4 regions of the Sphingomonas sp. KRR8 genome follow, and region 1 is predicted to be linked to each of the others. Evidence: predicted binding sites of a transcription regulator. Region 1 holds the regulator's gene; each other region holds the start of a gene.
The links. Region 1 encodes LexA, which represses DNA repair genes until DNA is damaged. Its sites were predicted from a motif close to GTTCCNCNCTTGTTCT; they were not measured.
Positions count from the first base shown of each region.

Region 1 (6,038 bases):
GCCCAGCCCGCCGCCTTCCGAACGCTGCATCAGGATCACCGTGCACAGGGCCAGTGCAACCAGCGCTTCGAGGATGAGGAGGAAGGTGAACATGGGGGTTGGTCTGACTTTCGGGAGAAGAAGGTTCGCGCCGGCACTTAGCGGCGGATGGTCCGACTTTCAACGCAGGCTGCTCGTCCTGCTCCGGTAAGGGTTGGCACGGCTAAGCCGCGGCCGCCTCCACGATCGGCACGAAGTCGGCGGCCGTCAGACTCGCACCGCCGACCAAGGCGCCGTCCACGTCCTCGACGGCAAAGATCTCCGCCGCATTGCTGGCCTTGACCGAGCCGCCATAAAGCAGCCGCACGCCCGCTCCCTCCTCGCCGAGCGCCTCGACGAGTGTCGCGCGCAGCGCGGCGTGCATCTCCGCAATGTCATGGGTCACGGGCACCTTGCCAGTCCCGATCGCCCAGATGGGCTCATAGGCGACGGCGAAATTGACCGCCGTGGCGCCCTCCGACGGCAGGCTGGCCCGAAGCTGCGCGGTCACCACTTCGAGCGCTCGCCCCGCGTCGCGCTCCGCGTCGCTCTCGCCCACGCACAGGATGACCTTCAGCCCCGATCGAAGCGCCGCCTCCGCCTTGGCACGGACGGTCGTGTCGTCCTCGCGGTGCGCATCCCGCCGCTCGCTATGGCCGACGATGGTCAGCCTCGCTCCCGCGTCGTGAAGCATGGCCGCGCAGATGTCGCCCGTATGAGCACCCTTGTCCGCCATATGGATGTCCTGCGCGCCGATGGCGAAGCCAGGCACCCCCTCGGCCGCGCGGTGGATCAGCGTGGCGGGCACGCACAGGGCGACATCCACCTGCCCGTCCAGCCGCCGGGCCGCCTCGGCAATGCCGCGCACTTCACCCAGGTCGGCCGAGGTGCCGTGCATCTTCCAGTTTCCGGCGACCAGCTTGCGACGCGACATTCCTGTTCCCTTCCCTGTTCGCCGTGGCGCCTAGCAAGCCCGCCATATTGAAGGGAAGCCATCCGCTCTCTAAAGCGCTCGGCAATTCCATTCCCGCCAACGCGAGCCACGCCCTTCATGCTGTCCTTCTTCCGCCGTCTCTCGAAGTCCAAGGGCGGCGCCGCCATCGGCATCCTGTTCCTGGTCATCATGCTCGCCAGCTTCGCTGTAGCCGACGTGAACAACTTCAAGTCGTTCGGAAGCGGCGGGTTCAACCAGGGCGTGCTCGCCAAGGTCGGCAAGGAGCAGGTCACGGAGGCCGAGCTGTCGCAGACCATGCAGCGCCAGTTGGCGCAGCTGCGCCAGCAGAAGCCCGACGCCACCTACGCCGACCTCGCCCCGCAGTTCGAGCAGATCGTCAACGGCCTCATCCAGGCCAAGACGCTCAAGGCCTATGCGATCGCGCATGGCATGATGCCACCCAAGAAGGCCATCGACGCCGAAATCGTGAAGATCCCCGCCACGCGCGGGCTCGACGGCAGGTTCAGCGAGGCGTCCTATGCCCAGTTCCTCCAGCAGCAGCGGCTGACGGACGCGCAGCTCCGTGACGAGGTGGTCGTGCTGCTCCTGCAGCGGATGCTGCTGGCGCCGGTCGCTGCCAACATGCGCATGCCGCTGGGCGTCGCCCGTCCCTACGCCTCGATGCTGCTTGAGGAGCGCGAAGGCCAGGTGGCGGTGATCCCAAGCGCGGCATTCAAGGCCGGCGCGGCGCCGACCGATGCCGAGCTTCAGGCCTTCTACGCCCAGAACCGCAATCGCTACGTCGTGCCGGAGCAGCGCGTGCTGCGCATCGCCCGCATCAGCCCGGAGACGGTCGCCGGCGTGCAGCCCACCGACCAGGAAATCGCCGCTTACTATCAGCAGAATGCCGCGACCTATGCGGGCGGTGAGAGCCGGGTGCTGAGCCGCGCCTCGATCGCCGACCAGAACCAGGCGAACCAGGTGGCCGCTCGAGCCAAGGCGGGTGGCACCTTTGCCGCCGCTGCCCAGCCGGCCGGCTTTTCCGCCGCCGACGTCAGCCTGGGGCCGCAGAGCCGGGCGGACCTGACTACGCTGGCCGGACCCCAGGTCGCCGCGGCCGTCTTCGCCGCGCCCGCCGGTGCGGTGGTCGGCCCGATCAAGTCGAGCACCGGCTACGATGTGATCAAGGTGGAACGGATCGACCGCAAGCCGGGCAAGAGCCTGGCCGAGGCGCGGCCCGAGATCATCGCCAAGCTCGCCGTCGACAAGCGCAAGAGCGCGCTGACCGACCTGGTCGCCAAGGTCGAGGACGGGATCAGCGAGAACCGCACCTTCGACGAGGTCGCCCAGGCCAACAAGCTGCCGGTCACCCAGACCCCGCCGCTGGTCGCCAATGGTCAATCGATGGCGCAGCCGACTTTCCAGCTTCCGCCCGAGTACAAGACCCAGCTGCTTAAGGACGCCTTCTCGATGCAGGCGGGCGACGATCCGCTGGTGGAGACGCTTGCCAATGATGCGGGCTATGCCGTCCTGGCACTTGGTCAGGTGACCCCGGCCACGCCGGCGCCGCTGGCGCAGATCCGGGATCGAGTGGCCGCTGATTTCCTCGCCAAGCGCGCCGAGGATGGTGCCAAGGCCGCCGCAACCGCGGTGCTCGCCAAGGTCACTCGCGGAATGCCGCTGGCCCAGGCGATCAAGGAGCAGGGTATCACTGGTGCGCCCGCTCCTGCCCCGCTCAAGGTGCGGCGGATCCAGCTCGCGCAGCTGCAGGGCCAAGTCCCGGCGCCGTTGCAGATGCTGTTCAGCCTGACCCCGGGCAAGAGCCGGATGGTCGCCGCCCCGCAGGGTCAGGGCTTCTTCATCGTCCAGCTCGCCAAGACGACGCCGGGCGATGCGCTTGGCCAGCCGGGGCTGATTACCCAGACGCAAAGCGACCTGAGCCGGCAGACGGGCGAAGAGATCGCCGTGCAGTTCCTCGACGCCGCGCAGAAGGAGCTTGGCGTCAGCCGCAACGAAGCCGCGATCGCCGAGGCCCGCAAGCGTCTGCTCGTCGGCGGCTGAGCCCATGCGCCGCGCCGTGCGGCTGCTGGTGGTCGATAATCACGACAGCTTCAGCTTCACGCTGGTCGACTATCTGCTGACCCTCGGCGGCGCCGTCGACGTGGTGCAGAGCGATGGCGTGAGCGTCGCCGACGCCATGCAGCGCACCGCCGATGGGATCCTGCTTTGCCCCGGACCTGGCCGGCCGGAGGATGCCGGCATCTCCGTTCCGCTAGCCCGCGCCTGCATCGATGCGCGGAGGCCGCTACTCGGGGTCTGCCTCGGGCTGCAGGCGATTGGCCTCGCCTGCGGAGCGGAGGTCATTCGGGTCGCGCCAGTGCACGGCAAGGCCGAGCCCGTCAGCCACGTCGGCACCGGTCTGTTCGAGGGGCTGCCGTCCCCACTCACCGTCACGCGCTACCACTCGCTTGCGCTCGGCACTCTGCCGGATGAGCTGGAAGCGACGGCGCATTCACCGGACGGCGTGATCCAGGCGGTCGCGCATCGGAACGCTCCAGCCCACGGAGTGCAATTCCACCCGGAGAGTGTCGCCAGCGAACATGGTCACGCCCTCCTCAGCCGCTTTCTGGACATATGCTGTTGACAAGCAAGGTCCTCGTTCCGTAAGCGTTCTCTGTCTGTTCACGATGGAGCCTCGGGCATGCTGACGGTCAAGCAGCGCGAACTATTGCAGTACATCCACGAACGGGTGAGCGAGACGGGTGTCTCGCCCTCGTTCGACGAGATGCGCGAAGCGCTCGAGCTCAAGAGCAAGTCGGGCGTTCACCGGCTCATCTCCGCACTTGAAGAACGGGCGTTCATCCGCCGGCTGCCCAATCGCGCCCGCGCCCTCGAGGTGCTGCGGATGCCCGACCAGCCCGGTGGGGCCAGTGCCGCGACAGAGGCGAAAGCGCCCGAGCTCAAGCCGGTCCGTATCCCGGCCAACGACACGATCGAGATTCCCCTGCACGGCCGGATCGCCGCCGGCACTCCGATCGAGGCGCTGCAAGGCACCGAGCAATTCGCTGTTCCCGCCGCCCTCCTCGGCCCGGGCGAGCATTATGCGCTGGAGGTCTCCGGCGACTCGATGGTCGACGAAGGCATTCTCGATGGCGACTTCGCACTCATCCGCAAGGTCGACCAAGCGCGCGAGGGAGAGATCGTCGTGGCGCTGATCGATGGCGAGGAAGCGACCCTCAAGACCTTCCGTCGCGAAGGCAAGATGGTCCGCCTTGATCCCGCGAACGGCGCCTATTCGCCGCAGCGCTATGAGGAGAATCGAGTGCGGATCCAGGGCCGCCTCGCCGGCCTGATCCGGCGTTACTGACGCCATGCAGGACGCCCGCATCGATTATGTTGAATTGCCGTCGGTGACGGCCCACGAACTGACGCGTGCCTTTTACACCAGAGCGTTCGGCTGGACCTTCACCGACTATGGTCCCGATTACAGCGCAACCGGAACCGGCACGACCGACGTCGGGTTGAACGGCCAGCCCGACGATGCACTCGCCAGCCCGCTTCCGGTTATCCGCGTCGACGACCTTGAGGCGGCGTTCCAGTCGGTGATCGATGCCAACGGCGTGATCGCCCGGCCGATCTTCGCCTTTCCGGGCGGCCGCCGCTTCCACTTCATCGATCCGGGCGGCAACGAACTCGCCGTCTGGAGCACGAAGTAGACGCCCGGCTCCTGCGCAAGGCAGGAGCAGCCGTCACTACCCCTTGCGGCGCGCCATGAACGCCAGCCGCTCGAACAGCATTACGTCCTGCTCGTTCTTGAGCAGCGCGCCGTGCAGCGGCGGAATCGCCTTGGTCGGGTCCCTGTCCTGCAGCACGTCGAGGGGCATGTCTTCGTGCAGCAGCAGCTTGAGCCAGTCGAGCAGCTCACTGGTCGAAGGCTTCTTCTTCAGCCCCGGCACGTCCCGGACGTCGTAGAAAATCTCCAGCGCTTTCCCGACCAGGATCTTCTGGATGCCGGGAAAGTGCACGTCGACGATCCGCTCCATCGTGGCCCGGTCGGGGAAGGAAATATAATGGAAGAAGCACCGCCGCAGAAAGGCGTCGGGCAGTTCCTTCTCGTTGTTCGAGGTGATGACCACGATCGGGCGCTCCGCCGCCTTCACGGTCTCGCCGGTCTCGTAGACGAAGAACTCCATCCGATCGAGTTCGGTCAGCAGGTCATTGGGAAACTCGATGTCGGCCTTGTCGATCTCGTCGATCAGCAGCACCGGCAGCTGCGGTGAGGTGAAGGCCTCCCACAATTTGCCGGGCCGGATGTAGTTCTTGATATCATGCACCCGCGGGTCGCCGAGCTGGCCGTCGCGCAGCCGGGCCACCGCGTCATATTCGTACAGGCCCTGCGCCGCCTTGGTGCTCGACTTGATGCTCCAGGTGATCAGCGGCGCACCCAGCGCCTTGGCGATCTCCTCCGCCAGCACGGTCTTGCCCGTCCCTGGCTCGCCCTTGACGAGCAGCGGGCGGCGCAAGGTGGCGGCAGCGTTGACGGCGACCTTGAGGTCGGGCGTGGCGACGTATTCAGAGGTACCTTCGAAGCGCATGACGCGCTTCCTAGGGCCAAGCAGGTCGGTTTAGAAGCCTTCGCGCGCGTCGGCGCGCGCTTCCAGCAGGTCGAAAAAGGCGCGGTGCTGGAGCAACAGCTGCTCGGCCCCGAACCGGATCGCACGATCGGTGCTGGCCGACGTCGACGCCGCTCCAATGACGTCGGCGATCGAAGTCTCGTCCGGCAAGGCGCCGGGCGGCACGTCGCAGCCGACGCGCCGTGCGGCCTGATCAAGCATGGAGCGGATCGCGCGCCAGTCGCTGACCAGCGCCGTCGCGGTGCCGAGCGCGCAGCCCTGCCGCTCCGACTGGGCCAGCGTCTCGAGGGCGTGACGCTGGGCAAGCATCGCCGCCTCTGTCTCGGCATGACCGGGGGTCGACGGGGCCGGGCCGACCAGGGCCGACAAACGCAGCAGGAACAGCCGCTCGCGCTCAAAGGCGTCGGCCGCGCCGCTCAGCCAGCTGCGGACCGGGCCGGCCGGCGCGCGCA
Region 1 is NZ_CP097462.1:1,155,295-1,161,332, forward strand. Features, by position in the region: gene secG (preprotein translocase subunit SecG) at 1-93, opposite strand, end outside; gene tpiA (triose-phosphate isomerase) at 203-952, opposite strand; gene M8312_RS05810 (peptidyl-prolyl cis-trans isomerase) at 1,070-3,013, shown strand; gene M8312_RS05815 (anthranilate synthase component II) at 3,018-3,596, shown strand; gene lexA (transcriptional repressor LexA) at 3,654-4,319, shown strand; gene M8312_RS05825 (VOC family protein) at 4,324-4,668, shown strand; gene M8312_RS05830 (AAA family ATPase) at 4,705-5,547, opposite strand; gene M8312_RS05835 (DUF6975 family protein) at 5,578-6,038, opposite strand, start outside.

Region 2 (6,038 bases), 1.1 Mb from region 1:
GTCCCACACCTCGTGGCCCGGGCGGCCCAGCGCCCACGGGTGCCGCTCGGCCGGGATGTGCGCCCACGCGTCGTTATAGAGCAGCTTGAAGGTTGGGCCCCAGTAGAGCGCCATCGGCGCGCTCGACTGCAGCACAAGGCCGAGCATCGTCCGCAATTCGCTCGGCCACTGCTCGACCGGGCCGAGCGCGGTCCGCGACCAGTCGAGCGCGCGAATCCGCGCCGCCATCTCGCCGTCGCCTTGCATGAAATAGGGGACAGAAGAGGTCGCGTATTCTACCAACGTATGCTCAACCTTCACATCCGGCCGAGCCGGCAACACGCACCCCGGGCCCGACCGTAGCGCGGATGATTTTCTTGGCAAGCGAGCCAAGGCGAGCGTGGGGCTTCGCCATTGGCGCCGGCGCGGGCTTGGCCTAGCTGATGACCCATGAAGCGTGACTATCCCGGGCTTGACCTCATCCGCCTGGGCGCGGCCCTGCTGGTCGCATTCTATCACCTCTGCTTCTGGTGGTGGCTGCCAGCGCACGATGTGGGTGCCGCGCTTGATCCAGCGGCAGGCATTACAGGCAAGTTCGTTGGCTCGGGGTGGATTGGCGTCCAGATATTCTTCGTCCTGTCTGGCTTCGTAATCGCCTTTACCGCCGATGGCCGGTCCCCTGGCCAATTCCTCCAGAATCGCGCGCTGCGACTTTATCCGACGGCATGGATCTGTGCGACGCTTACCCTGCTGATCGCCGGCGGGACCGCTACCGCTTATGGGCGGGCGCTTCTGCTCGCTCCAACTGGCCCATGGATCAGTGGCGCCTACTGGACGCTGCCAATCGAAATCTCCTTCTACCTCCTCGTCAGTTGCGCCCTGGCACTGCGAATCGACCTCACCCGGCTGCTGGCGGTCATTGCGCTGCTCGGCTCCGGCTATTGGCTCGCCCGCACACTGGATTTCCTGCTTGGCAAGCCTTGGCGCCCTTTCTTCGAGGCAGTGGAGGGGTCGAGTTGGGGCAATCTCACCCTGCTTACCTACGGCTGCTATTTCGCGATTGGCATGATCCTGTGGGCCTTTGCAGCGGACAGGTCGGTCCGCTCGCACCTGCCCTTGCTGGCGCTGAGCCTGCTTGCCGCGCTCCTGCAGATCGTTAGCAATTCTCGCTCCGTCGATCTCAAAAACGGCACTCAGGTAGGGGTTGTCATGCCCCTGCTCATCTTCGGCGCGGCGTTTATCGGCATCGTGCTGGCCATCGTCGGCAACGGCCGGATTGAGGCGCTGCTCGGCGAACGGCGGCACCTTGTTCGTACGGCGGGACTGATGACCTATCCGCTGTACCTCGTGCACAGCGAAGTTGGTCGTGACGTGGCTCTGGCTCTGGCTCCGGCTGTCGGAAGCCCCTTGGCACCGTTGTTGGCCTTGGTGGCGGTCACGATTCTCGCCCGCCTTGTCTTGTTCATCGAGCCCTGGGCCAAGGCACCGCTGCGCCGTTTGCTCGAGCGTCTCACCGGCAAGTCCGCGCCTCATGCTGCCAGTCCGACCAGCCGTGCGACCGCCAGCGGGCAGGCTGCGGACTAAGCATTCGTCCCGGAGCCGGACACTGCGTCCCTGCCGCCACATGATCCACCGCAAAATTTCGTTAACCACCGCAAATCCGCTTGCGCCCGAACCCGGATGCAAGCACAACATCTGGTAGCGACGCCGCGGGGGCACCTACACGAGGTTGTGATTGGTGCTGGGGATAACTATATCTCCAGCGAGGACAACTGCGCCCTGTGGAAAGCGGGGATAGGTCCTGGCCAACCCTGCTTTCAGCCCTCCGGCGCGCTTGGAATCGAGCCGGGCCTTTGGCATGTCTCGATGGAACAGAACAGGAACACGCGAGTCGTTGTGAGGCTCGCGCGCTTGGAGGACGAAGGCGATGGATTTCTCGACCGGCAGCAACGTCAGCACCGATGATGTCACCGCCAGCGCGGCCGCGGGCTCGAGCCATTCGATCGCCGAACGGCGCTTCCCCGTCACCACCGATTCGAGTCGCGACGCGCTGCTGACCGAATTCGGCAAGGAAACGCTGAAGGACCGCTATCTGCTGCCCGGCGAGTCCTACCAGGACCTGTTCGCCCGCGTTGCCGCGGCCTACGCCGACGACGCAGCCCATGCGCAGCGCATCTACGACTACATCTCCAAGCTGTGGTTCATGCCGGCCACCCCGGTCCTGTCCAACGGCGGCACCGGCCGTGGTCTGCCGATCAGCTGTTATCTCAACTCGGTCAGCGACAGCCTCGAAGGCATCGTCAACACCTGGAACGAGAATGTCTGGCTCGCCTCCAAGGGCGGCGGCATCGGCACCTATTGGGGCAGTGTGCGCGGCATCGGCGAGCCGGTTGGCCTGAATGGGAAGACCAGCGGCATCATCCCGTTCGTGCGGGTGATGGATTCGCTGACCCTCGCCATCAGCCAGGGCTCGCTGCGGCGCGGCTCGGCTGCCTGCTACCTCGACGTTTCCCACCCGGAGATCGAGGAGTTCCTGGAGATCCGCAAGCCGAGCGGCGACTTCAACCGCAAGGCGCTGAACCTCCATCACGGCGTGCTGATCACCGACGAGTTCATGGAGGCCGTCCGCGACGGGTCCGAATTCACGCTGCGCAGCCCCAAGGACCAGTCGGCCCGCGCCACGGTGGACGCCCGCTCGCTGTTCCAGAAGCTGGTCGAAACCCGGCTTGCGACCGGCGAGCCCTACATCATCTTCATCGACGCGGTGAACCGGGCCATGCCCAAGCACCACCGCGACCTGGGGCTCAAGGTCACCACGTCCAACCTCTGCTCGGAAATCACGCTTCCGACCGGCCGTGACCACCTCGGCGCCGACCGCACGGCCGTCTGCTGCCTGTCGTCGATGAACCTCGAGACCTGGGACGAGTGGAAGGGCGAGAAGAGCTTCGTCGAGGACGTGATGCGCTTCCTCGACAACGTGCTCAGCGACTATATCGCCCGCGCGCCGGACGAGATGGCCCGCGCCAAGTATAGCGCGGAACGGGAGCGGTCGGTCGGGCTTGGGGTGATGGGCTTCCACTCCTTCCTGCAGGCGCGCAATCTGCCGTTCGAAGGGGCGATGGCGAAGAGCTGGAACCTCAAGATCTTCAAGCACATCCGCGCGCAGGTCGACGAGGCCTCGATGATGCTGGCGCAAGAGCGCGGGCCGTGCCCGGACGCCGCCGACATGGGCGTGATGGAGCGGTTCAGCTGCAAGATGGCGATCGCGCCGACCGCGTCGATCAGCATCATCTGCGGCGGCACCTCGGCCTGCATCGAGCCGATCCCGGCCAACGTCTACACCCACAAGACGCTGTCGGGCAGCTTCTCGATCCGCAATCCGTATCTGGAGCGGCTCCTGACCGAGAAGGCCAAGAACTCCGACGCGGTGTGGAACTCGATCCTCGAGCGTGGCGGCTCGGTCCAGCACCTCGACTTCCTCAGCGAGGAGGAAAAGGACACCTTCAAGACCAGCTTCGAGATCGACCAGCGCTGGCTGCTCGAACTCGCCGCCGACCGCACGCCCTACATCGACCAGGCCACCAGCCTGAACCTGTTCATCCCGGCCGACGTCGACAAGTGGGACCTGATGATGCTCCACTTCCGCGCGTGGGAGCTGGGCGTGAAGTCGCTCTACTACCTCCGCTCCAAGTCGGTGCAGCGGGCCGGTTTCGCTGGCGGGGTCGAAGCCGACAACACGTCGGAAGCGCCCAAGTACGAACTCGCCACCACCGATTATGACGAGTGCCTGGCGTGCCAGTAGCGCCTCTCCAGCAAGGAGAGGGAGAATGACGGCCCTTGGAGTTTTGCATGCGTAAGTGGCATCGCTGGCTGTCGGTTCTGGTCGGCGTCTTCATCCTGTGGATCGCGGTCACCGGCGTGCTGAGCCACGTTGGCGAGCTGGCGAACGACGCCGCGCGCGATCGGGCGCCGCGCCCGGTCGCCACGGTGCCCGCCGGCTTCGTCTGTCCGGAAACGATGACCTGCCGGCCCAAGCCGGCGCCGGGGGGCTGGAATGTCAGCTTCCTTCACCGCCTCCATTCGGGCGAGCAGTTCGGCCCCGTCGGAACAGCCATCTCGATCGCGTCGGGCCTGGCGCTGATCTTCTTCGCCATCAGCGGGTTGTGGATGTACGTCCAGATGTTCGCGGTCCGTGGACGCAAGGCACACAGCCGCGGCGGAAGGTTCTTCTGGTGAACGCGCACATGAACCTGTTCTGGGTGGCGGCCGCGCTGCTGCTGCTGGCCGGGGTGCTGCTGCTGGCGATTCCGGGCAATTCCGCCGACCCGCTCAAGCGCCGCAACCGCCGCACCGGGGGCGTGCTGTTCCTGGCCGCCGGCGCGGTGTTCGCGGCGCTGGCGGGCGGCCTGCTGGACCGGCTGCTGTGAGCGGCGCCAACATCCTGTTCCTGACCGTCGGCATCATCGCCGCGCTGGCCGGGCTGCTCATGCTGGTTGCGGCCCTGCGCGGCGACCCGGGCGAGTCCCAGCGCTCCACCGGCCTGCTCATCGCCGGCATGATGATTCTGGCTTTCGGCCTCATCATGAGCGGCTTCGCCATCGCCTACGCGACCACCAAACCGTATGATTTCAACAATTCAGCACCGGGAGCCTAACGATGTCCCTCCTCGAAGCCCGCAAGCAGTATAAGCCTTTCGAATACCCCTGGGCGTTCGAGTTCTGGAAGCGCCAGCAGCAGATCCACTGGATGCCGGAGGAAGTGCCGCTGGGCGAGGATTGCCGCGACTGGGCGCAGAAGCTGTCCAATCACGAGCGCAACCTGCTGACCCAGATCTTCCGCTTCTTCACCCAGGCCGACGTGGAGGTGCAGGACTGCTACCACGAGAAGTACGGTCGGGTGTTCAAGCCGACCGAGATCAAGATGATGCTGGCCGCCTTCTCCAACATGGAGACGGTGCACATCGCGGCCTACAGCCACCTGCTCGACACCATCGGCATGCCCGAGAGCGAATATGGCATGTTCCTTCAGTATAAGGAGATGAAGGACAAGCACGACTATCTCTCGACCTTCGGTGTCGACACCGATGAAGAGATTGCGATGACGCTGGCCATGTTCGGCGGCTTCACCGAGGGGCTGCAGCTGTTCGCGTCCTTCGCGATGCTGATGAACTTCCCGCGCTTCAACAAGATGAAGGGCATGGGCCAGATCGTCAGCTGGTCGGTCCGCGACGAGAGCCTCCACTGCGAGGGCATCATCAAGCTGTTCCACACCTTCGTGAAGGAGCGCGACTGCCTGACCCCCGCGGTCAAGGACTCGATCATCGACACCTGCCAGAAGACGGTCCGGCTGGAGGACGCCTTCATCGACCTGGCGTTCGAGATGGGCCCGGTCGAGGGCATGACGCCCAAGGCGATCAAGAAGTACATCCGCTACATCGCCGACTGGCGGCTGGGGCAGCTCGGCTTCGCGCCCATCTACATGATCGACGAGCACCCGCTGCCGTGGCTCGCGCCGCTGCTAAACGGGGTCGAGCACGCCAACTTCTTCGAAACCCGCGCGACCGAATATTCGAAGGCGGCGACGCGGGGCGACTGGAACACGGTCTGGACCAACTTCGACAACCGCATGAAGGCCAAGGCCGGCGGCACGCCCGAGGTCGCCAATGAGGGCGGCGACGCGGGTGGTCTGTTCGAGGCGGCCGGGGTGGCGGCGGAGTAGTTACAGCATGAGGCTCATCTATTTTGATGAGGTCAAATACCATCCGCCCAAGCAGATGAATCATTGGATAGGCGCATTATCCATTGATTCGTCTGCCGTGCCAGAGCTCGAAAAGCAGGTGAATGAAATCGCCAAAGGCTTCTTCGGGAACTCTGCGCTGAGCAAAGAAACAGAGTTTCACGCCGTAGACATGATTCATGGCAAGGCGCAGTTTAAAGGCCGAGAACTTCTCGAGCGACTGAGCGCCCTCCAGCAACTTTTGGCGATCGCGAACTGCGAAGGAGTGCGCCGCATCAGTATCAGAGTCACGCCAGCGAACATGGTGGCACCCGCTCGGACGG
Region 2 is NZ_CP097462.1:2,302,838-2,308,875, forward strand. Features, by position in the region: gene M8312_RS11640 (PAS domain-containing HWE histidine kinase family protein) at 1-246, opposite strand, end outside; gene M8312_RS11645 (acyltransferase family protein) at 430-1,563, shown strand; gene M8312_RS11650 (ribonucleoside-diphosphate reductase subunit alpha) at 1,907-3,781, shown strand; gene M8312_RS11655 (PepSY-associated transmembrane domain-containing protein) at 3,829-4,215, shown strand; gene M8312_RS11660 (hypothetical protein) at 4,212-4,406, shown strand; gene M8312_RS11665 (hypothetical protein) at 4,403-4,633, shown strand; gene M8312_RS11670 (ribonucleotide-diphosphate reductase subunit beta) at 4,636-5,697, shown strand; gene M8312_RS11675 (DUF3800 domain-containing protein) at 5,705-6,038, shown strand, end outside.
Region 2: the regulator LexA is predicted to act here: its motif matches at 1,848-1,863, upstream of M8312_RS11650 (ribonucleoside-diphosphate reductase subunit alpha).

Region 3 (6,038 bases), 1.3 Mb from region 1:
GCAATCTCCTTGCCGGCTTCGGCAACGCCGATGATGATGCTGGTTCCCCACCCCCGGTGACAGCATTCCAGCGCGGTGCGCATCACCTCTGTTTTGCCGGTCGCATCGAAGCTGTAGTCAGCACCTCCGTCGGTCAGCTCGACCACCTTGGCGACGATCTCGTCGCGGCTCATCCCCTTGGTATTGAGGAAATGAGTCATGCCGAACTGCCGGCCCCACTCCTCGCGGTCGGGATTGATGTCGATGCCGATGATCCTGGCCGCGCCGACCAGACGTGCGCCCTGGATGACGTTGAGGCCGATGCCGCCAAGCCCAAACACCACGACATTGTCGCCGGCCTGGACCTTGGCCGTAGTGGTCACCGCGCCGACACCCGTGGTGACGCCGCAACCGATGTAGCAGCTGGTCTTGAACGGCGCGTCTTCGCGGATCTTCGCCACCGCGATCTCCGGCAGCACCGTGAAGTTCGAGAAGGTGGAGCAGCCCATGTAATGGAAAATCGGCTGCCCGCGGTAGCTGAAGCGACTGGTGCCGTCGGGCATCACGCCTTTGCCCTGGGTGGAGCGAATGGCGGTGCACAGGTTGGTCTTGCCCGACAGGCACGACTTACACTGGCGGCATTCGGGCGTGTACAAGGGGATGACGTGGTCACCCGGCACGACCGATGTGACGCCCGCACCAACCTCGCGCACGATACCGGCGCCCTCATGACCAAGGATCGAGGGGAACAGGCCTTCGCTGTCCAGTCCATCCAGCGTGTAGGCGTCAGTGTGACAGATGCCGGTTGCCATGATCTCGACCAGGACTTCGCCTGCCCTCGGTTCTTCGAGATCGACTTCCACGATCTCCAGCGGGCGCTTGGCTTCAAAGGCAACGGCGGCACGGGTCTTCATGGGGCGGCTCTCCTCGGGCGCCTGTTGCCACGCCGAGGTGCTTCGGCCAAGCCTGCGAAGGGCAGGATGGAGCGGAGGAAGTGATGAGCTGGGCAGCTGGCAAGCACGTGCTGATCACCGGCGGCGGAACGGGTATCGGCGCTGCCACGGCGCGAGGGCTTGCCGCCAAGGGCGCGCGCCTGTCGCTGCTTGGCCGCCGGTCGGAGCCGCTCGATGCGGTCGCGAGCGAGACAGGTGGACGCGCTTTCGTCTGCGACGTGACCGACCCGGAAGCCCAAGAGGGCGCCTTTTCCGCCGCGCGTCAGGCACATGGCCCATTGGACTTCGTCATCCTGAACGCCGGGATCGGGGATAGCCGACCTTTCCTGCGCACGAAGCGTGAGCAGTGGGAACGGATCATCGCTACAAACCTCACGGCCCTGTTCGACGGAGCGCAACTCGCGCTTCCTGACCTGCAGGAGCAAGGCAAGCGGCTGATCATCATCGCGTCGGCGGCCGGGCTAAAGGGCGCTGCGATGGCGGCACCCTATGTCGCGTCCAAGCACGGCGCGGTCGGGCTGGCCAAGAGCCTCGCGCTTGAGTTCGCCCGTACCGGCCTGACCGTCAACGCTATTTGCCCAAGTTTCGTCGATACGCCGATGGTCGATGAAAGCGCCGCGCGGATCGCCGGCGCGACGGGGAAGAGCGTGGACGAGGCGCGCGCATGGTTAGCCAAAACGAACGCCAACGGCCGGCTGATCCGGGCGGACGAAGTTGCGCGCGCGATCCTCAACCTGTGTCACCCTGACTCTGGCGGCGTGAACGGAGCCTGCGTAACGATTGACGGTGGCACCGCTGCCTAAGCGGCCGCGCGGAGTCAGGCAGGCAAGCGCCGGGTTTAAGCCTTTCCTAAGTTTCCCGTGCTTTTCTGCCCGTCATGGAACGATTATTCCTATCCGGGCCTCGTGCACTCTTCGGCCGCCGAAGCGCTGACCCGCCCCCTGTGGACGAGGTTCTGGCCACCTTGTCGGATTCCAAGCCCGCTCCCAAGCGCAAGCGCGCGCCGCGTAAGCCACGGCCAAAATCCACGGCCGGAGCGGAGTAGAACGACGCTCTTGCCGGATCACGGCTCACGGGAACGCCTTTCCGCCTCGGCCCAAGCGACGCTGGTCGATCCAAATTGCTTCAAGGCCGCGGCAACCAGACCCATCAGCGCAACAAGGACCATCGGCGGCGGGCCTCGGTTGGGTACCACGACCGAGACAATCAGCAAGCCGAGCAGCATCATCAGCATGCCGTCGGTCCGACTTGCCAGCCACGCAAGCGGCCGCTTCGGCACGGCCAGCCTGTCTGATTTGCAGGCTGACTCAAGCGCGCCCTCGCGAGCCGAGGAAAGGTAGGCCTGCCTCTCAAGCTCCGCATTGTCGGCGTCCGGTTCACTTCGGCTCGAACGGGAGGCCCAGTCGCGCGAGGTCTCAGCAAGCGAGCTTGCGCCCGGAAGCGCGGGCCAAGTCACAGAATTGGTCCGCGACAAGCCGATGAGGGATGTCGCGTCCTTCGCCCACACCATCGGCATAGATGGACATCCACGGAGTTCCGGCACCTTGCGTCAGAATGGCGAGTTGCGGCGCTTGTAACATGCCGAAGTCTCGCCACGTCATCACGATTAGGTCCATTTCGAACGCTTCAAGGTCGGCAGTGGACTCCGCATTGAAGTTGTCGAGGGTGACGGCACTTGTCCCCAAGATCTTTAGTGCTCTAGCAAGACGGGCGTAGACGGGTCCGAACTTCCAGGCCTCTGGTCGATCGCCCGTTAGAGGCTGCCCCGTAGCGGCCAAGCACCAGCCGTGCGCAATATAAACGAGCTTCTGGAGCTGCATCTGGTCGAGGCGGCTTTCGCCTGCTTCGGCGAGCCTCACGAACTCCTTTGCGATTTCTTCCGACCAACCAGGCATCGTCCGGCTCCCTCCCGCAATCGTAGCAGCAAGGAACAAAACGAAAACGCAACATCGGTCCGTAGTGGACTGGTCGCGCTAAAGGGCGTCAGCCTACAAGAGCAAGCGACGACGGTCAGGCGGTCGCCGCATTGCCTATTCGAATTCGACGATGACCTGATCGACAGCCAGACTCTCGCCAGCTCCGGCCGGGGTCGACTTCACCGTCGCGCTTTTCTCGGCACGGAGAATGTTCTCCATTTTCATCGCCTCGACCACCGCGACCGGCTGGCCAGCCTCGACCTTGTCACCCGCCTTCACGTCAAGCCGCGTCAGCAGCCCGGGCATGGGAGCCAGCAGGAACTTGGACAGATCCGGCGGCACCTTTTCGATCATGTGTCGCGCGAGCTCGGCGACCAGCGGCGTCATGACCGTAACCCGGTGCGTGGCACCGCGCGTCGTCATCTTCCAGGAGCGACCGTCCTTGGCGACCAGCACGATACGGGTGCGGTGGCCGATGCGAGCCATCACCTTGCGCTGGCCCGGGCGATAATCGGCGTCGAAGGTCAGCGGATCGCCGCCATCGACGATCACCCGGTCGAGTTCGAAGTGAACTCGATGCTCGGCTCCGCCGTCCAGGCGGACAATATGGTCGTCGTTGATACCGACGGTATGGCCAAGCTGTTGGTCGATCAGCACGCTGCGACGTTCGTGAGCTGCGGCGATGAAGGCCGCGACAGCGCTCAGGTCGGCGGTCAGCTTCTCGTCGAGCGGAGCGCCCTGGAAGCCGTCGGGATACTCCTCGGCGATAAAGCCGGTGGTGATGTCGCCGGAACGGTAGCGCGGGTGCTGCATCAGGGCGGACAGGAAATCGACGTTATGGCCGATGCCCTGGATGTCGAACGCGTCCAGCGCCTCCACCTGCGCGTCGATTGCCTGCTGGCGGGTGGGGGCCCAGGTGATCAACTTCGCGATCATCGGGTCGTAAAACATCGACACTTCGCCGCCTTCGAACACGCCGTCGTCGACGCGTACGACATGATCGTCGGAGCGGGTTGGCGTGCTCGGCCGGTAGCGGACCAGCCGTCCGGTGCTCGGCAGGAAGCCGCGGTAGGGGTCTTCGGCGTAAACGCGGTTCTCGACCGCCCAGCCGTTCAGCTTGATGTCGTCCTGAGCGAAGGCGAGTTTCTCGCCGGCGGCGACACGGATCATCTGCTCGACGAGGTCGAGACCGGTCACCTCCTCCGTCACCGGATGCTCGACCTGCAGCCGGGTGTTCATCTCGAGGAAGTAGAAGCTCTTGCCTGTCGGGTCGGCGCCCGAGACGATCAACTCCACGGTGCCGGCGGAATAGTAGCCGACCGCGCGAGCGAGTGCGACGGCCTGCTCGCCCATGGCCTTGCGCATCTCGGGCGTGACGAAAGGCGAGGGCGCTTCCTCAACCACCTTCTGGTGGCGGCGCTGGATCGAGCATTCCCGCTCGCCCAGGTAGAGGATGTTGCCATGCTGGTCGCCCAGCACCTGGATCTCGATGTGGCGCGGGCTCTCGATGAACTTCTCGATGAACACGCGGTCGTCGCCGAAGCTGGCGAGGCCTTCGCGCTTGGTCGCCTCGAAGCCCTCGCGCACGTCCTGTTCGGACCAGGCGAGGCGCATCCCCTTGCCGCCGCCGCCGGCCGACGCTTTCATCATCACGGGAAAGCCGATGTCGGACGCGATTTTTACCGCCTCGTCGGTGGTGGCGATATCGCCAAGATAGCCCGGGACGACGTTGACGCCGGCCTGCTTGGCGAGCTTCTTGGATTCGATCTTGTCGCCCATCGCCGCGATCGCGTTCGGCGGCGGACCGATGAAGGCGATGCCGGCGTCGGCGAGCGCCTGGGCGAAGCTCGTCCGTTCCGACAGGAAGCCATAGCCCGGATGCACCGCCTCGGCGCCGGTCGCCTTGCAGGCCTCGATGATCAGCTCGGCCTTGAGGTAGCTCTCGCTCGCCGGTGCCGGCCCAAGCCGCACGCTCTCATCCGCCATCCGCACATGCGGCGACCGCGAATCGGCATCGGAATAAACGGCCACGGTCTTGATGCCCATGCGCTTGGCGGTGCGGATCACCCGGCACGCGATTTCGCCGCGGTTGGCGATAAGGATTTTGGAAAACATCAGTGGTCGAGGTCTTTCAACTGTTGTCCAAGTTCTTTCGACCGCACTTTCGTGATGTCGGTCAGGCACGAATTTGAGACGAGGGCAGCGATGCTGCCACCCTCATACCAACCCTCCCAAAATTGGCATTGCTTGTCGCGATACGTTAGCCAAGCCTTCTGGCCGGCAAGCATGGTCGTGTAACCTTTGCGCGAACTCGACAGCCGGCGCTTGATGCCATCCCAAGCTTGATTGAGCTCAATATCGGCACGCAGATATTCGCGGAATGAGCAGACGTTCAGGTCGAATTGCGTGTTCTGCTTTGCGCAATTCGCATCCGGCTCCGACGCAATCGACTCTGCGAGACGGCACCGATCGATCAGGATAGCAGCGCCTTTAGTGCCGCAGTCCGCCAACGCAGCAGCGGCAAGTAGAACGGCAATCACTCCGCCGCCTCGTCGAGCGGCGGCTTGTTGTGGCCGAGGAGGCGCAGAACCTCGTCGGCGGCGTCGGCGAGGTTGGTGCCGGGCCCGAAGATCGCCTGCACGCCCGCGGCCCGCAGCGCGGCATAGTCCTGCGCGGGGATAACGCCGCCGGCGACAACCTTGATGTCGGCGCGGCCCATGTCCTTCAGCGCGTCGATCAGCTCGGGAATGAGCGTCTTGTGACCGGCGGCAAGGCTGGAGGCGCCGACCACGTCGACGTCGCTGGTGACCGCCAGCTCGGCCGCTTCGCGCGGGGTCTGGAACAGTGGGCCGGCGACGATCTCGAAGCCCAAGTCACCAAAGGCCGAGCTGACCAAATTGGCGCCCCGGTCGTGGCCGTCCTGACCCATCTTGGCGACCAGCATTCGCGGCTTGCGGCCGAGGCGCTGGGTGACGGTGACGGTGCCCTGCTTGGCCTCTTCCCACCGCTGGTCCGCGCGCTTTCCATAGATGCCGCTGACGGGTGTGGGCTTGGTGGAATAGCGGCCGAAGGCGCGCTCCAACGCATCGGAGATTTCGCCCAGCGTTGCGCGGGCACGGGCCGCTTCAACGGCAAGCGTCAGGAGGTTGGTGTTGGCGCGGGCGGCTTGCTCCAGGGCCTCAAGAGCAGC
Region 3 is NZ_CP097462.1:2,452,941-2,458,978, forward strand. Features, by position in the region: gene M8312_RS12385 (S-(hydroxymethyl)glutathione dehydrogenase/class III alcohol dehydrogenase) at 1-893, opposite strand, end outside; gene M8312_RS12390 (SDR family NAD(P)-dependent oxidoreductase) at 977-1,735, shown strand; gene M8312_RS12395 (hypothetical protein) at 1,996-2,160, opposite strand; gene M8312_RS12400 (Panacea domain-containing protein) at 2,348-2,827, opposite strand; gene M8312_RS12405 (acetyl-CoA carboxylase biotin carboxylase subunit) at 2,963-4,963, opposite strand; gene M8312_RS12410 (lysozyme inhibitor LprI family protein) at 4,963-5,388, opposite strand; gene scpA (methylmalonyl-CoA mutase) at 5,385-6,038, opposite strand, start outside.
Region 3: the regulator LexA is predicted to act here: its motif matches at 2,860-2,875, upstream of M8312_RS12400 (Panacea domain-containing protein).

Region 4 (6,038 bases), 160 kb from region 1:
CAGCCCGCTGAACTCGGGTGAAGCGGCAAAGCCATTCGCCACCTGCTGAAGGCTCAGTGTGCCGCTGTGGATGGCTTCGGACCAATAGATCAGGCCGCTCGCGTCCGGATGGCGATTGGCGAAACCGTCGTACAGTAAGGCCACCGCCTGATAGGTGTCGTCGGTGTTGAAGTAGCCCTTGTTGACGATATCGGCGGTCAGCGCCCGATGCTCCTGCGATTCCGAGAAGCCGATCAGCAGGTCGGCGCGGTCGGCTCCGGCCTGGAGCTGACCAACCCAATAGCTCTTGCCGGCGGCGTCCGACGGGCGCCCTAACGCGGACTGGTAGAGGAACTCGACATAATCCGCGTTGCTCAGGCTGCCGGTCCTCGCCTGGAATTCCGCACTCGCCAGGAACGCCGCGGCGACCTGCTTGAACGTCGTCCCATGATCCTCGACGGCATCGACCCATTGATCGAGACCGAGGGCGTCTGGCTGGCGGTGGAGCACCGTGTCGTACAGCCGCGTAATCTCGGCGGCGATGCCATCGGGATCGAAGATCAGCGTGCCGTCCTGGAACTGAACCCGCTCGATTCCGGTCAGCGCGTCGGTCCCGGTCTCGGGGCCGCCCGCCACCGTTCCCGAACCACTCTGATATTGCACGGCATAGGAGCGGAACAGCCCGGAGTAGATGGCGGTATCGAACCCGCTGCCGCCGTTCAGCGTGTCGCTCCCGGCGCCGCCGATCAGGGTGTCGTTGCCCTCGCCGCCTTCCAGACGATCGTTGCCCTGCTGTCCGCTGAGAACGTTGTTCTGGGCATTGCCGATCAGGACGTTGTCGAGTTCGTTGCCGGTGCCATAAGCGGCAAGGCTGCCGGTCAGCGTCAGCTGCTCGACATTGGCCGTCAGCTGATAGCTGATCGACGATTGAACAAGGTCGGTACCCTCGCCCGGCCGCTCCACCACCACGTCGCCGGCATTGTCCACGACGTAGGTGTCGTTACCTTGACCGCCGGCCATGGAGTCCGCGCCCGTTCCGCCGTCGAGCACGTTCGCGCCGGCATTTCCCGTCAACATGTTGTTGCCGGTGTTGCCGGTCGCATTGATGTTCGCGGTGCCGGTCAGCACCAGATTCTCGACGTTGGCGCTCAACGCATAGCTGACCGACGCCTGGATCGTATCGTTGCCTTCGCCGGCCAGTTCCCGAATCACGTCGCCGACATTGTCGACGACATAGGTATCGTCGCCCAGACCGCCGGTGAGCACGTTGTTTTGCGCGTTGCCGGTGATCACGTTGTTGAGGGCGTTACCGGTACCGTTGACCTGCGTTCCGCCCGACATGTTGAGATTTTCGACGTTGGACGGCAGCGTGTAGTCGATGGTCGCCCGGACCTCGTCGATGCCCTGGTCCGCAACTTCGGTGACGATATCGCCGGCGTTGTCGACGTCGTAGATGTCGTTGCCGGTGCCCCCGACCATGGTGTCCGCGCCGGCACCGCCGTGCAGGATGTCATCGCCGGCGCCGCCCGTCAGTTGATCGTTGCCGGCGCCGCCGTTCAGCACGTCGTTGCCGCCGCGTCCGTCGAAGATGACTCCGACCGTTCCGTCGTCACGATAAGCGTTCACGCTCAGCGTGTTGGCGTTATCGTCGCCGGAAACCGTGCTTGCGCTGCCAGCCGTCGTGACCACGACATTCTCGATGCCGGTGACGATGTAGCTCGCCGAACCACCCTGTGCCGTGTGCGCGGCCAGGTCGATGGTGAAGCCGGTGGCCGCGTAGAGAGTATCGTTTCCAGCCCCGCCGTCGATCACGCCGCTGGTCGCGGCACCGGTGCGGCTGGTGATGGAGAAGACGTCGTCACCCTCGTCGCCGCGAAGCACCATGTTGGGCCCGCCCTGCAACGTGTCGTTGCCCGCCCCGCCCCGCAATTCGAAGGTCGACATGTCGCTTGAGGGAAAGGCGACCGTGTCATTGGCGCTGCCGAGCTGCAGATGCTCGATACCGGTGACAGTATAGACGTTGCCGTAATAGCCGCTGCCCAGGGTGATGGTGAAGCCACCGGCTGCCACCTGGATCTGCGCTCCGGGAGCGCCGCTGAGGTTCAGCGTGTCATCACCTGACCCACCGTCGATGAGTGAGGTTGAATAATAATATCCCGACCCGGCGCCATTCCAGGTGAAGTTGATGAGATCATTACCCGATCCCGCCCGCACGAACGACGTGACTCCGGTCACGGAAATCGTGTCGTTCCCGGCGAAGCCGTAGACGAACGGGCTGGTGACGTCGGCGATGACATCGTCGCCCGAGGTTCCCGGAGACGAGACGATCTTGGTGAGATCCACCAGTTGCACACCGGAGGCCCCGATCACCGAAAGGTAATGGCCGTCGGGCGAGGTCGCCAATTCGTTGCCGTACCCGCTGTATCCGTAGGAGGACAGCGTCACGCTGGTGCTGTAGCTGCCGCTCAGGCTCCAGTCCGCCGTCGACAGCGCCAGGATCGTCCCCTCGGGCCGAAGCAGGTAAAGCTTCGTGCCATCGCTGCTGAAGGCAGCACCGATAACCCCGCCGATCTCGGGGTAAAGCGTGATGAGCGAGACCTGGCGGACGAGGCTTCGGTTGTAGACGTTCAGTCCGACGCCCTCGAAGACAAGGTTTCCGTCGGGCGAAATTGCTTGAACGCCGCTGTTGAAACCGGAAACATCGTCGGCATACAGGCCATGGCTGGCCGTCACACCGGTCCCCGATGTGTAGACGTAAACGGGCGCGTCCGAGATGTTGTGCGGCGAGAAGGCCACATAGCGGTCGTCCGGCGTGGAGTTCAGCGTTCCGTCTTGCGCGTAAGTGGCCGTGCCCCGCGTGAAGACACCGGTGCTGAAATCAAGGGTGGTGAGCGGCTCCCAACCCGAGCCCAGGAAGTTCTGGGACATGAGCACCGTGCCGTTTGCAAGATAGCTCACGTCATAGAAGGCGCCATCGTAGCCAGTGGCGTGATTGACGAAGGTTTCCGTGGCGCCAGTAACCGTATCGAGACGGTAGACGTTGTAATCAGCGGTGCGTGACCATTGGTCTCCCGACGTCGAAACCGCTGCTGTGCCAAGCGCAACGATGTAGCGCCCGTCGGCCGAGATATCGATGGCGCCGATGGGTCCACCGAGCCCCCAGGAAGCGAGGAAATTGCCGGTTGCGGTGCTGTAGACGGTGATCGAACTGCCGCTGGCAGTATAAAGGTAAGTCCCATCTGGCGAGAAGGCCGTGTCAGAGACGACATTGCTTCCCAGAATGCGCAGGGCGCCATCCGGCTGAGTTGATATAGGCACGCGTTACTCTCCCCCCGGTTCGTGAGGGGAACATGTTCCAAACTCAAATCGACATCAAGTTTAATACCTCCAGTTGTTTATCTTGGATCAACCAAGTCTGACCGAGGACGAGACAGTAACCCAGAGCGACACCTCGGAACGGACGCTGCGACGTTCGGATCGATCCGCCTTGCCAATCCGCGACTGATCCCCATCTCGTTTCCTCGCCTGGCGCCCGCGCTTGCCTCCAGAACGAAAACGGAACAAACTCACTCCATGCTGACTCATATCCTGAAGCATAGGCTTGCCGTATGCTGACCCACATCAGCGTTCGGGGCGCCAAGGAGCACAACCTCAAGAACGTCTCGGTCGACATCCCTCGCGACCAGTTGACGGTGATCACCGGCCTGTCGGGCTCGGGCAAGTCGAGCCTCGCGTTCGACACCATCTATGCCGAAGGGCAGCGGCGCTACGTCGAGTCGCTCTCCGCCTACGCGCGCCAGTTCCTCGAGATGATGCAGAAGCCGGACGTCGAGCATATCGACGGCCTCTCGCCCGCCATTTCGATCGAGCAGAAGACGACTTCGCGCAACCCGCGCTCGACGGTCGCCACCGTGACCGAGATCTACGACTATATGCGCCTGCTGTGGGCGCGGGTCGGCGTTCCTTACTCCCCCGCCACCGGCCTGCCGATCGAGGCGCAGCAGGTCAGCCAGATGGTCGACCGGGTGATGGCCATGCCCGAAGGCAGCCGCCATTACCTGCTCGCTCCCGTCGTGCGCGGGCGCAAGGGCGAGTATCGGAAAGAGCTCGCCGAGTGGCAGCGCGCCGGCTTCACCCGCGTCCGCATCGACGGCACCTTCTACGACATCGATGACGCGCCCGCGCTCGACAAGAAGTACAAGCATGATCTTGAGGTAGTGGTCGACCGCATCGTCGTGCGCGATGGCATTCAGACCCGCCTCGCCGACAGCTTCGAAACCGCGCTCAAGCTCGCCGAAGGCCTCGCCTTCCTCGATCCCGCCGACCCGCCGGCCGAGCCCGCGGGCACCGAGAATACCGGCGTTGCCGAAGCGCTGCACAAGGCTGCCGACCGCGCCGTGCTTGCCAGCAACGCTCCTCCAGGCCGCATTTGCTTCTCGGAAAAGTTCGCCTGCCCCGTCAGCGGCTTCACCATCGCCGAGATCGAGCCGCGCCTGTTCTCCTTCAACGCCCCCCAGGGCGCCTGCCCGGGCTGCGACGGCCTGGGTGAGAAGATGGAGTTCGACGAGGATCTGGTCGTCCCCAATCATGCCCTCAGCCTCGCCAAGGGCGCCGTCGTGCCCTGGGCCAAGTCGCAGCCGCCCTCACCTTATTACATGCAGGTGCTGGCCTCCCTCGCCCGCGCCTACGGCTTCGACCTGCAGACCCCGTGGGAGCAGCTCGCCGACGAGCACCGCCACGTCATCCTCCACGGCACCGGCGGCAAGCCCGTCGTCTTGAAGTTCATCGACGGCCGCAAGAGCTATGAGGTCAAGAAGCCGTTCGAAGGCGTTATCGGCAACTTGAACCGTCGCCTCCTCCAGACCGAAAGCGCCTGGATGAAGGAGGAGCTGTCCCGCTACCAGGCCTCGCACCCGTGCGAAGTCTGCCACGGCGCCCGCCTCAAGCCCGAAGCCTTGAGCGTCAAGATCGCCGGCGAGGACATCAGCCAAGCCGTCCGCCGCTCAGTCGCCGACGCCCACGCCTGGTTCGGCAGCCTCGAACCGAAGCTCACGCCGCAGCAGCAGGAAATCGCTCGCGCCATCCTCAAGGAGATCAACGAGCGCCTCGGCTTCCTCCACAATGTCGGGCTCGACTATCTCCACCTCGACCGGACCAGCGGCACCCTGTCGGGCGGCGAGAGCCAGCGCATCCGCCTCGCCTCCCAGATCGGCTCCGGCCTGTCCGGCGTCCTCTACGTCCTCGACGAGCCCTCGATCGGCCTTCACCAGAAGGACAACGACCGCCTGCTCGAGACCCTCCAGCGCCTGAAATCCCTCGGCAACACCGTGCTGGTGGTCGAGCATGACGAGGACGCCATCCGCACCGCCGACCATGTCATCGACATGGGCCCCGGCGCGGGCGTGCGCGGCGGCGACGTCATCTATTCGGGCGACCTCGCCGGCCTGCTGACCACTGAAGGCAGCCTCACCGCCGACTATCTCTCCGGCCGCCGCGCCATTCCGCTTCCGCCCAAGCGCCGCAAGGGCAACGGCAAGAAGCTCACCGTCCACAACGCCCAGGCCAACAACCTGCAGGGCGTCACCGCCTCGATTCCCCTCGGCACCTTCACCTGCGTGACCGGGGTCTCGGGCTCGGGCAAGTCGAGCTTCACCATCGACACCCTCTACGCCGCCGCCGCGCGCCACCTGAACGGCGCCCGCATCCTCGCGGGCAAGCACGACAAGGTCACCGGCCTCGACCAGCTCGACAAGGTCATCGACATCGACCAGTCGCCGATCGGCCGCACCCCGCGCTCCAACCCGGCCACCTACACCGGCGCCTTCACCCAGATCCGCGACTGGTTCGCCGGCCTCCCCGAAAGCCAGGAGCGCGGCTACAAGCCAGGGCGCTTCTCGTTCAACGTCAAGGGCGGCCGCTGCGAGGCGTGCACCGGCGACGGCCTCCTCAAGATCGAGATGCACTTCCTCCCCGACGTCTACGTCACCTGCGACGTCTGCCACGGCCAGCGCTACAACCGCGAAACGCTCGAGGTGAAGTTCAAGGGCAAGAGCATCGCC
Region 4 is NZ_CP097462.1:1,313,046-1,319,083, forward strand. Features, by position in the region: gene M8312_RS06595 (DUF4214 domain-containing protein) at 1-3,297, opposite strand, end outside; gene uvrA (excinuclease ABC subunit UvrA) at 3,588-6,038, shown strand, end outside.
Region 4: the regulator LexA is predicted to act here: its motif matches at 3,526-3,541, upstream of uvrA (excinuclease ABC subunit UvrA).